Regions from separate parts of the Vibrio splendidus genome, predicted to be linked through region 3. Evidence: predicted binding sites of a transcription regulator. Region 3 holds the regulator's gene; each other region holds the start of a gene.
The links. Region 3 encodes CRP, which controls carbon source genes, mostly activating them, when cyclic AMP is high. Its sites were predicted from a motif close to TGTGANNNNNNTCACA; they were not measured.
Positions count from the first base shown of each region.

Region 1: a site for CRP is predicted at 2,013-2,028, ahead of OCU90_RS22780 (glycogen/starch/alpha-glucan phosphorylase). Genes of this name have one in related genera too.
Region 2: a site for CRP is predicted at 1,137-1,152, ahead of deoD (purine-nucleoside phosphorylase). Genes of this name have one in related genera too.

Region 1 is NZ_AP025509.1:1,258,521-1,261,809, reverse strand. Features, by position in the region: gene malT (HTH-type transcriptional regulator MalT) at 1-1,639, opposite strand, end outside; gene OCU90_RS22780 (glycogen/starch/alpha-glucan phosphorylase) at 2,208-3,289, shown strand, end outside.
Region 2 is NZ_AP025509.1:1,238,729-1,242,017, forward strand. Features, by position in the region: gene OCU90_RS22710 (L,D-transpeptidase family protein) at 1-921, opposite strand, end outside; gene deoD (purine-nucleoside phosphorylase) at 1,269-1,979, shown strand; gene OCU90_RS22720 (hypothetical protein) at 2,061-3,289, shown strand, end outside.
Region 3 is NZ_AP025508.1:3,543,522-3,546,810, reverse strand. Features, by position in the region: gene OCU90_RS15965 (DUF1338 domain-containing protein) at 158-949, shown strand; gene crp (cAMP-activated global transcriptional regulator CRP) at 1,133-1,765, opposite strand; gene OCU90_RS15955 (phosphoribulokinase) at 2,005-2,874, opposite strand; gene OCU90_RS15950 (YheU family protein) at 2,952-3,164, opposite strand; gene OCU90_RS15945 (hydrolase) at 3,264-3,289, opposite strand, start outside.

The sequences.
Region 1 (3,289 bases), on a different replicon from region 3:
CATAACCTTGAGCAATCAAAATTTCGCTTTGTTGCAGAATCGCCCACAGCGCCTGATGGTAAACTTGATACTGGCGAGCAAGCTTCTCTGTTTGCTGCATCATCGGTAGCGCACGGCTCAGGTTGCCCATCACGTGATTCACTTCACCTACAACTGACGTTGCCACAATGCGGCTACGATAAACGGTCGTGTTCAGCTGGCTTAACGACAGCTCAGCCAATTCCAATGCTTTCTCAGGCTCATTGCTGTTGATGGCAACTTGGGCGCGCAAGGCGTTGTATTGGCCTTGCTGCTGAGTATCAAGTTCAATGTTTCGAGCTTGATATTGAGTCTCAGCCTCTTCCAACAAAGTCCCCACTTGATCATAGCGGTGCTGACTTTGTGCAAGCCAAGCGCGCAGCATTGATAGCTTCGGCTCACTGTATAGTTGATCCGTAGTCAGTTGCTTGATCGCCATCTCTAATGATGAAAGCTCACCTTGGTTGAACATCGGCCAACCGTGTTCAGTCAGGATTTGGATGATCAGCTCTGGGTCTTCAGCGCGCTGCGCGTGTCGCAGTGCTTGATGAGGCGTTTTCTGTTTGATCCACGCTTTCGCGGCACTTCGGTGCAACTCGGCTTCTTGTTGCGGAATTCGAGCTTGGCGCTCATGTGCGAGGAATTCACCAAACAAGTTATGGAAGCGATACCAGTTCTTTTCACCCTCAAGCGGGTAGATGAACAAACCAAAACGGTTGAGTGATTCGATCATACCCAGTGCGTCTTCACGCTGTGTAAGCGCGCAGACTAATTCGTCATTGAAATGATCAAGTACTGAACACTGCATCAAGAACTGTCGGGTTTCTTTATCCAGTAGATCGAATACTTCTTCAACCAAGTAATCCCAAAGGTGGGCATGGTTAAAGTGAGAGAAAGACTCTGCCGATTGCGCAAGCGTACGTTTTTGATGCTGAGCTTGAAGGGCAATAAGCTGTAACGCCGAAGGCCATCCCTCAACATAAGTACAGATACTGCCAGCGGTCGTGTCATCTACGCCATCGGCGACACGTTGGTTGAAGAAGCGCGTCGTCTCTTCAGTATCGAAAGCCAGCGAATCGTTGCCAATCTCAATCATCAAATCACGAACGCGAAGGTTTGCCGTGCCAAGTGGTGGAGTGCCACGGCTAGTCACAACAAGCGTCAGGTTGTCAGGCATGTGCTTGAGGAAAAAGCGCATCGCCTCGTGAATGTCATCGTTATTAACTAAGTGGTAGTCATCCAGCACAAGGAAACATTCTTGGTGGAATTCAGACATCTCAGCAAACACTTCACTTAACAAAGAATGCAACGATGAAAACTGTCGTTTTTCTGCCAGCTTTTGGGCATTAGGGCAGGCATTTTGAGTTGCTTTATTGAGTGATTGCATTAGGTAGTTGATAAAGCGAAAAGCATCGTTGTCACTGTCATCAATGCTGTACCAACCCACATTGGGTTTATCTACCAGCCATTGTGCTGCCATTGTGGTTTTGCCGTACCCCGCTGGAGAGCGGAATAATACAAGCTTATAGCAATCTGCGTGTTGGAGCAGATCGAGAACCCTAGGTCGTAGGATTGCATTATGTAAGCGGCCGGGACGAGTCAGTTTCGAAGGGATCCACATGTCGAAGTTTTTCACCTATTCCGTGGCTTATGTTCTGGATTACCTCAATCTATCGTTGAGTGTAATCGAATGACATCAGCCTAATTACTTAAGTCTTCAATCATATTACGTGAAGCAAAACGGCACCGACTATGATCCTCCTCAGAAACCTTGCACTCCTGCATGTTTTTAGGCTTCTACGCCCTTTATTTGAGACTTTGCTCACATAGCGGGTTGGTTTGTGAATGTGACTTCCTTCATTCCAACACGCGAATCTATGCAAAAGATGAGAGGACGAAATTATTTTCGTGATCTGAATATCAAATTTGATAATGACTTTAATCCGGTTAAATAAAAGTCACATCAGTTGAAGGTAAGTTATCGAACGGGAGCTTGTGATCTTAGTCACTCCAAGTTTTTGTTCGAAGTCAGAACATGAGAGTCAGATCACTAACCCTATGTCGGTACGCCCCCTACGCCCTCCCATCTACTCCTAGTTTGTCGCGTTAGCGGGAGGATGTTTAGTTAATGGTGACCATGCACGATATGTCACAGATGAATTAGAACTATTAAAAGCGAGATTTCTGAAATGAAACCAACTCAGCAAAAAACTTTCGATAAAGTGTCGTTCCAAGAAAGCGTTAAAAAGCATTTATCTGCAACCTACGCAACAACGATTGAAAACGCAGATAGCCGCGCATGGTACCTAGCAATGGGGCGTGCGCTAGCAGAACTCACAACATTTGATCTGTTAGAAACTGAAAATGACGAAAAAATTAAGAACGCGAAGAGCGTTAACTACCTTTCATTAGAGTTTTTGATTGGTCGTTTAACCGGTAATAACCTGATCAGCATGGGTCTGTATGAACAGATCACTCATGCAATGGAAGAGCTAGGTCAAAACCTAACTGATCTTCTAGAAGAAGAACGCGACCCATCACTAGGTAATGGTGGTCTTGGTCGTCTAGCCGCTTGTTTCATGGATTCTTGTGCCGCTCAAGAATATCCAACAGTGGGCTACGGTCTTCACTACGAATACGGTCTATTCAAACAGTCTTTCCAAGACGGTCGTCAACAAGAAGCACCTGACGCATGGCGTGGTGTTGAAGGTTACCCATGGGAAGTGGCTCGTCCAGAACTAGCACAACACATTGGTTTTTATGGTCATGTAGAAGTTGAATACATCGACGGTAAAGAAGTTCGTACTTGGGTTCCGGGTATGGAAGTGAAAGCAATGCCTTGGGATCTACCTATCGTAGGTTACGAGTCAAACACGGTTTACCCACTGCGCCTTTGGGAATGTCAGGCAATCGCACCATTCTCACTAGCAAGCTTTAACAACGGTGACTACTTCGAAGCGCAACACTCGCTAATCGATGCGGGTAACATTACTAAAGTACTTTACCCGAACGACAACCACGAGAAAGGTAAGACACTGCGTCTAATGCAGCAGTACTTCCACTCAGCAGCGTCTGTTCGCGATATTCTACGTCGTCACGAAGCAGCAGGTTTCTCTCTAGAAGATCTGCCTAAGCAAGAAACGATTCAACTGAACGATACGCACCCAACTATCGCTATCCCTGAATTGATGCGCATCCTGATCGATGAAAAAGGTTTAACTTGGGACCAAGCTTGGGAAATCAGTGCTCATACGTTCGCATACACGAACCA
Region 2 (3,289 bases), on a different replicon from region 3:
AAATACACTTCTATCCGGCTCTAAAGACACCTTAATAGGCTCATCGATTATTGTGACTTGTTCACCACGACTCACCTGTTCAAAAAGCCACTCAATATCTTTAGGTTCCATACGGATACACCCAGAACTGACTCTCAAACCTATCCCGAAATCCTTATTAGTACCATGTATCAGATAATCACCAGCACCATAAGCAAGTCGCAGTGCATATTCACCTAAAGGATTTTCAGGCCCAGCGGGAACCACTCTTGGTAGCTCAATCCCTTTTTCTAAGTACTCTTTGCGAATTGAGTTTGGAGGAGTCCAAGTCGGGTTTGGACGTTTTTGGCTTATCTTAGTGATCATTTCGGGAGTATCACGCCCTACTCGTCCAATACCGACAGGGAAGACATGCACCTGATTTTTCTCAGGCTCAAAGTAGTACAACCTCAACTCTGCAAGGTTAATCACAATGCCTTTTCTCGGAGTATCCGGCAGAATCAAACGGCTAGGAATGCTTAACACATAGCCTTCAGCAGGAAGAAAAGGATCGACCCCTTTGTTTGCCGCCATTAAAGAGAGAAAGCCAATATCGTATTGCTTTGCAATGATCGCCAAGGTTTCACCCGCCGCAACTTCGTGTTGCTGTATTCTGCCCACGATACGGCTTTCTGTTGGTGGCAACTCAAAAGTTGCAGCAGACACCCACGACGAAGTCATCGCGCCAGCAAGCAAAATGATTACCCGAGCAAGTAAAGCAGTTCTCACAGCAAACAAAGTCGTTCTAGCTGTAATCAATGCGGACTTAACAGTAATCAATGTGGACTTAACAGCAATCAATGTGGATTTAACAGCGACCAACACTAGCTTATGTAACCTTGTTTTCGTCTGTAACTGTGTTTTCATCGAGTGCGAAGGCGTCGAGTTAGCGCAATACGACATACAATTCCTTGGTTTGTCTCTTTATCAAAGTTTAGATTATCGCTGATCAAACGTCTCTACAACGTATTGTTGTCTCCAAGGCAATATGCAACAGATTTAAATTTCGAGCTTTATCTTTAAATATCGAGCAATTTACCCATACAAAATCGATTGCCTTTACGCTTTCAACATATTTGGTTATCAATATTAATAAAACTATAATGGCAAAGCGGTTTTGTGACTAAAGTCTCATGGAGCCTCGTTTTAACTCGCTAATATTGCCTCAACAAAACGAATTCAATTCAACAGAATCGGTAATTGATTAAATCCTGTTCCTATCATTACCGTTTAAACTTTGGAGAACGACCATGGCTACACCTCATATTAATGCTCAAGCTGGTGATTTCGCAGAAACAGTACTTATGCCGGGCGACCCGCTTCGCGCAAAATACATTGCAGAAACATTCCTTGATGACGTGAAGCAAGTTTGTGACGTTCGCAACATGTTTGGTTACACAGGCACTTACAAAGGTAAGAAAGTTTCTGTAATGGGCCACGGTATGGGTATCCCATCATGCTGCATCTACGTACACGAGCTTATCGCTGAATACGGCGTGAAAAACGTTATTCGCGTAGGTAGCTGTGGTGCGGTACGTGACGACGTTAAACTGATGGACGTTGTTATCGGTATGGGTGCTTCTACAGACTCAAAAGTAAACCGTATTCGTTTCAACAATCACGACTTCGCTGCAATCGCTGATTTCGGTCTTCTAGAAGAAGCAGTAAACCAAGCACGTGCACAAGAAGTTCCAGTTAAAGTTGGTAACGTATTCTCTGCAGACCTTTTCTACACTCCAGAAGCTGACCTTTTCGAAAAAATGGAAAAGCTAGGCATCCTTGGTGTTGATATGGAAGCGGCAGGTATCTACGGTGTTGCTGCGGATCTTGGTGCTAAAGCACTAACCATCCTAACAGTGTCTGACCACATCATCCGTGGTGAGAAATTAAGCTCTGAAGATCGTCAAAAATCTTTCAACGACATGATGAAAGTTGCTCTAGAGACTGCAATCAACATCTAACGACTTGAATAAGATACATTGAAAAGCGTTACCCCGCAGCCAAGCTTACTTGGCTGCTCAAATAATCCCGAGGGGGAGATCGTGTCTAACGACAAGCTGCCAAAAGATGCGGATGGTTTGCAACTCAACTTTTGTAAAACATTGGCGTGTGACAACTTTGGCTTGAGCGATGCAAAACGGTATGTTTTGCAACACGCAAACCCTAAGCGTCCGGCGATGGTTTGTCGTGAATGTGGAGCTTTCCCCCCCTTACTTAACAATCGTGAAGTGTTAAGCGAACTTCATCGCCTAAGACAACTTCACAGCGATGGGCTCCCTGCTTGTCGTAATGATGATTGCGATAACTTCGGCTTATCGGTTCATACCCACAAACATCTTTACCATGCCTTCGGCTACAGTGGCGACAGGCAGCGTTATCGATGTAAAGACTGCCAGTCAACCTTCGTTGACAAGTGGTCTGGATCCAATAAAAAACTTCAGTTTCAAGAAAACCTCATGGGCTTATTGTTCATGGGTTATTCCGTACGTGAAATCTGTAGAAAATTAGAGATCAATCCAAAGACTTTCTATGATCATGTTGACCATATCGCGAGCCGTTGTCGTCGTAAATTAGCGATGATCGATGCACGATGGGTTAACCATGCGAAAGATTACGAGTTCGCATCTCACTACCAGCGTCTACAGCCACAAAGTAACAACGGTGTGGTTTGGATAGCGACTGGCGAAGCGCATTCTGGCTACATCCTTTGCCAACACGTTAACTACTCTCAAAATGAAGAGCCTTCAGGGAATGTTGATCACAATCCTTACGATGACGTTGCGCGTTTTGTATCCAAAGATCACTCATCAGAAGCGAACCTCGAACAACCTCAGCCATCTGACAAGTTGAAAGAGCGTATTGAACAGCAGTACCAAGTGATTCTAGCGAGAGGTAACGTTGAGGATCCTATGGGTAACCTCACAACATTTAGCTACCCTTCAAAAGGCGCGCTGATTCGACCGCCTTATACCTCTTATGCTCACTTCTTACATGTGCTTGATATGTGTAATGAAGACAAGCATGTCGCTATCTATATGCCACAAGATCCATTACTAAGATCTGCCGCTTTAAGTGTATGTTTGCCGCGCATTCAGAGTCAAAATATTGACCTTATGTATGTAGAGGAAGATCCCGGCTGGCAAGACGATCAAAGTTTCGAAAAGATCGACATCGTTCACATGAGTTGGTGGCGCGATCGTTGGGCTATCGCAAATCAAGGTGATAACCAGAAAGGTATTTGCTACCTAACGGGTAACAATCCAGAACCAAA
Region 3 (3,289 bases):
TATCGCTTCCCTTTTCCATCACGTCCGACACCTAGATTGGGCGGTCGATAATAATAGAACAAGTATGTCACAGGCTGATGGCTGCTGACTCTGTGTCCAGCCTCTCCCTCTCTAATCCAAATTACTAGCTTGCTAGAACCTCTGACAAGGAGTCACCATGACGCCCGATCTACTCTTTAAATCACTATGGGACGATTACATTCACAGGCTTTGCCCATCGGCTGAGAAAGTTCATCATCTGCTGAAAGAAGACGAAGCCCTGATTAATGATCATATTGCACTGCGAACTTTCAATGTTGCACCACTGGGCATTGAAACACTGGCTAAGCCTTTCCTTGAATTAGGCTACAAGGCTTGTGGCGACTACTTGTTTGAGAGCAAGAAGTTAGTGGCTAAGCACTACGAGCACCCAGACCCAAACCAACCGAAGGTGTTCATTAGTGAGTTGAAGGTAGAAGAGTGTTCAAGTGACTTACAACAGATCGTTGCGAAGTTGGTTGAGCAAGTAGACGCAAGTAAACTTCAAGGTCATGAGTTCTTGTTTGGTGGTCGCCTTTGGGATCTGAGCTTCGCGGATTTCCAAGTTCTAGCAAAAGAGAGTGAATACGCGTCTTGGCTAGCGGCTCATGGTTACGGTGCAAACCACTTTACGGTGAGTGTGAACCAGCTTAATGAGTTCGATGAAGTACAGACTGTGAATGACTATTTGAGTGATTCAGGTTTCACTATCAATGCATCTGGCGGTCAGGTTAAAGGCTCTCCAGAGGTCTTATTAGAGCAATCATCTACAATGGCAGACAAAGTCCCAGTTTCATTTGTTGAAGGCAACGAGGTGATTCCTGGTGGCTTCTACGAGTTCGCTAAGCGTTATGCGATGGCGAATGGTGAGCTTTATACAGGATTTGTTGCAGCATCGGCTGACAAGATCTTTGAGAGCACCAACGGTTAAAGAAAGATATGAGCACGGGCTTTACCCTAAAGATGCGAGTACGCTTCGCTTCGAGGAAGTTTACAAATAGGATTCAGTGAGTTCTTCTCGTATCTCGCATCTGCTCTCTAGATCTTTAGAAAACAAAAAAGCCACCAAATTTGCATTTGGTGGCTTTCAAATTTTTGGCTCAGTTAATCGAGATTAACGAGTGCCGTATACCACGATAGTTTTACCGTGTGCAGAAATTAGGTTCTGCTCTTCTAGCATCTTCAAGATACGACCTACTGTCTCACGAGAACAACCAACGATCTGGCCAATCTCTTGACGAGTGATCTTGATTTGCATGCCGTCAGGGTGAGTCATTGCATCTGGCTGTTTCGCTAGGTTAAGTAGCGTTTGAGCGATACGACCTGTTACGTCAAGGAACGCTAAGTCACCAACCTTTTGGCTAGTTACTTGTAGACGATTTGCCATTTGCGCTGAAAGGCGCATTAGGATATCTGGGTTCACTTGGATAAGTTGACGGAATTTCTTGAAAGAAATTTCAGCTACTTCACAAGGAGATTTTGCACGAACCCATGCAGTACGCTCTTGGTCTTCTTCGAAGAGGCCAAGTTCACCAATGAAGTCACCTTGGTTTAGGTAAGAAAGAATCATTTCCTTACCTTCTTCGTCTTTGATAAGAACTGCCACAGAACCTTTAACGATGTAGTACAAGGTTTCTGCCTTTTCACCAGCATGAATCAAAGTACTTTTTGAAGGGTACTTATGAATATGACAGTGTGAAAGGAACCACTCTAATGTTGGATCGGTTTGGGGTTTACCTAGAACCATAATATCTTACTTCCTCTGCAGGGTATGCTTGCCGCTTTCCGTATTTTAGCTAAGCCTGGATTGACTTGTAGGATAAGAGCACTCGTTGAGCGCTGCAAGCTATCTTGTGTTTCGTTTAAGAATAGTATCCTTTTTCAGGTACTATTTCTTGATTTTAATCGTGACCAAGCTACGATTTTTTACGCAAAATTGTGCACATGATCACGGTATGAAAAGTAATCAACCAGAATGGCGTATTGTTAACCTATTTTTCCGGTTTCGATGAGCTGTTGTAGGATGGGCCGTACAATGAGCTCCATAGCAAAACTCATCTTGCCGCCTGGCACTACAAGCGTGTTGTGGCGTGACATAAATGAGCCATCTATCATAGCCAGAAGGTAGGGGAAATCTACGTTTTTGATGCCACGCAAACGTATAACCACGAAGCTTTCGTCTAAACTTGGAATCCCTTTAGCGTTCAGTGGATTCGATGTATCTACGGTTGGGACACGCTGAAAGTTGATATGAGTGCGCGAAAACTGCGGGGTAATGTAGTTAAGATAATCATCCATTGAGCGAACAATAGAATCCATTACTGCTTCGCGTGAGTGCCCACGATCGCGTGTGTCACGAACGAATTTTTGGATCCACTCAAGGTTGACGATTGGCACCATGCCGATCAGCAAGTCGACGTGCTGTGAGACATTGATGTCGCCATCTACCACGCCACCATGAAGACCTTCGTAGAACATCACATCGGAATTTTCTGGGATCTCTTGCCATGGCGTAAAGGTGCCCGGCATTTGATTGTAAGGCACGGCTTCATCGAAGGTATGTAGGTAACTACGGACTTTACCCGTGCCTTCATTACCGTATTGACGGAAGAACTCTTCTAATGCGCCAAAATCATTGGCTTGTGGACCAAAGTAGCTGATGTGCTTACCTTGCTCGCGAGCCTTACGGATCTCGACATCCATCTCTGGTCGAGTGAAGCGATGGAAACTATCCCCTTCAACCCAAGCGGCCTTCACGTCCATCATATTGAACATTTTTCGGAAGGCTTCTGAGGTAGTGGTGGTGCCGGCTCCTGATGAACCCGTCACCGCAATAATTGGATGTTTAGCGGACATGACAACCCTTGTCTTTTGAGTAACTTACTTGTTAGCAATCGTTTACCACTATAACACGGCTCCTTTATGAGCGCAGCCTAGAAGCGTTTTGTGACTTGAATATCAACGGTTTCATGCAGCTCAGAAAACACGATGCTGACTTCCTTTGAGGCTAATTGATGTTTCACTTGATCAATCTTGTTTTGCAGTGAAACCTCTACGTCGCCGTAGTCTGTGCCTTCACGCAGCACGAATTCTTTAATGAGGTTTTCCAGTGTTTCTGGCGCAATGTCTTGCCATGGGATGATCATAAATACTTCTCTCTTTTATGTTCATAAATAGGTTTATTGATGTGTTGATTACTGTGTTTAGTGACGTCTACTACTCAGTCCTTAAAAAAGGCTCGGCCATTATGCCGAATCTTGGATACTTTCAT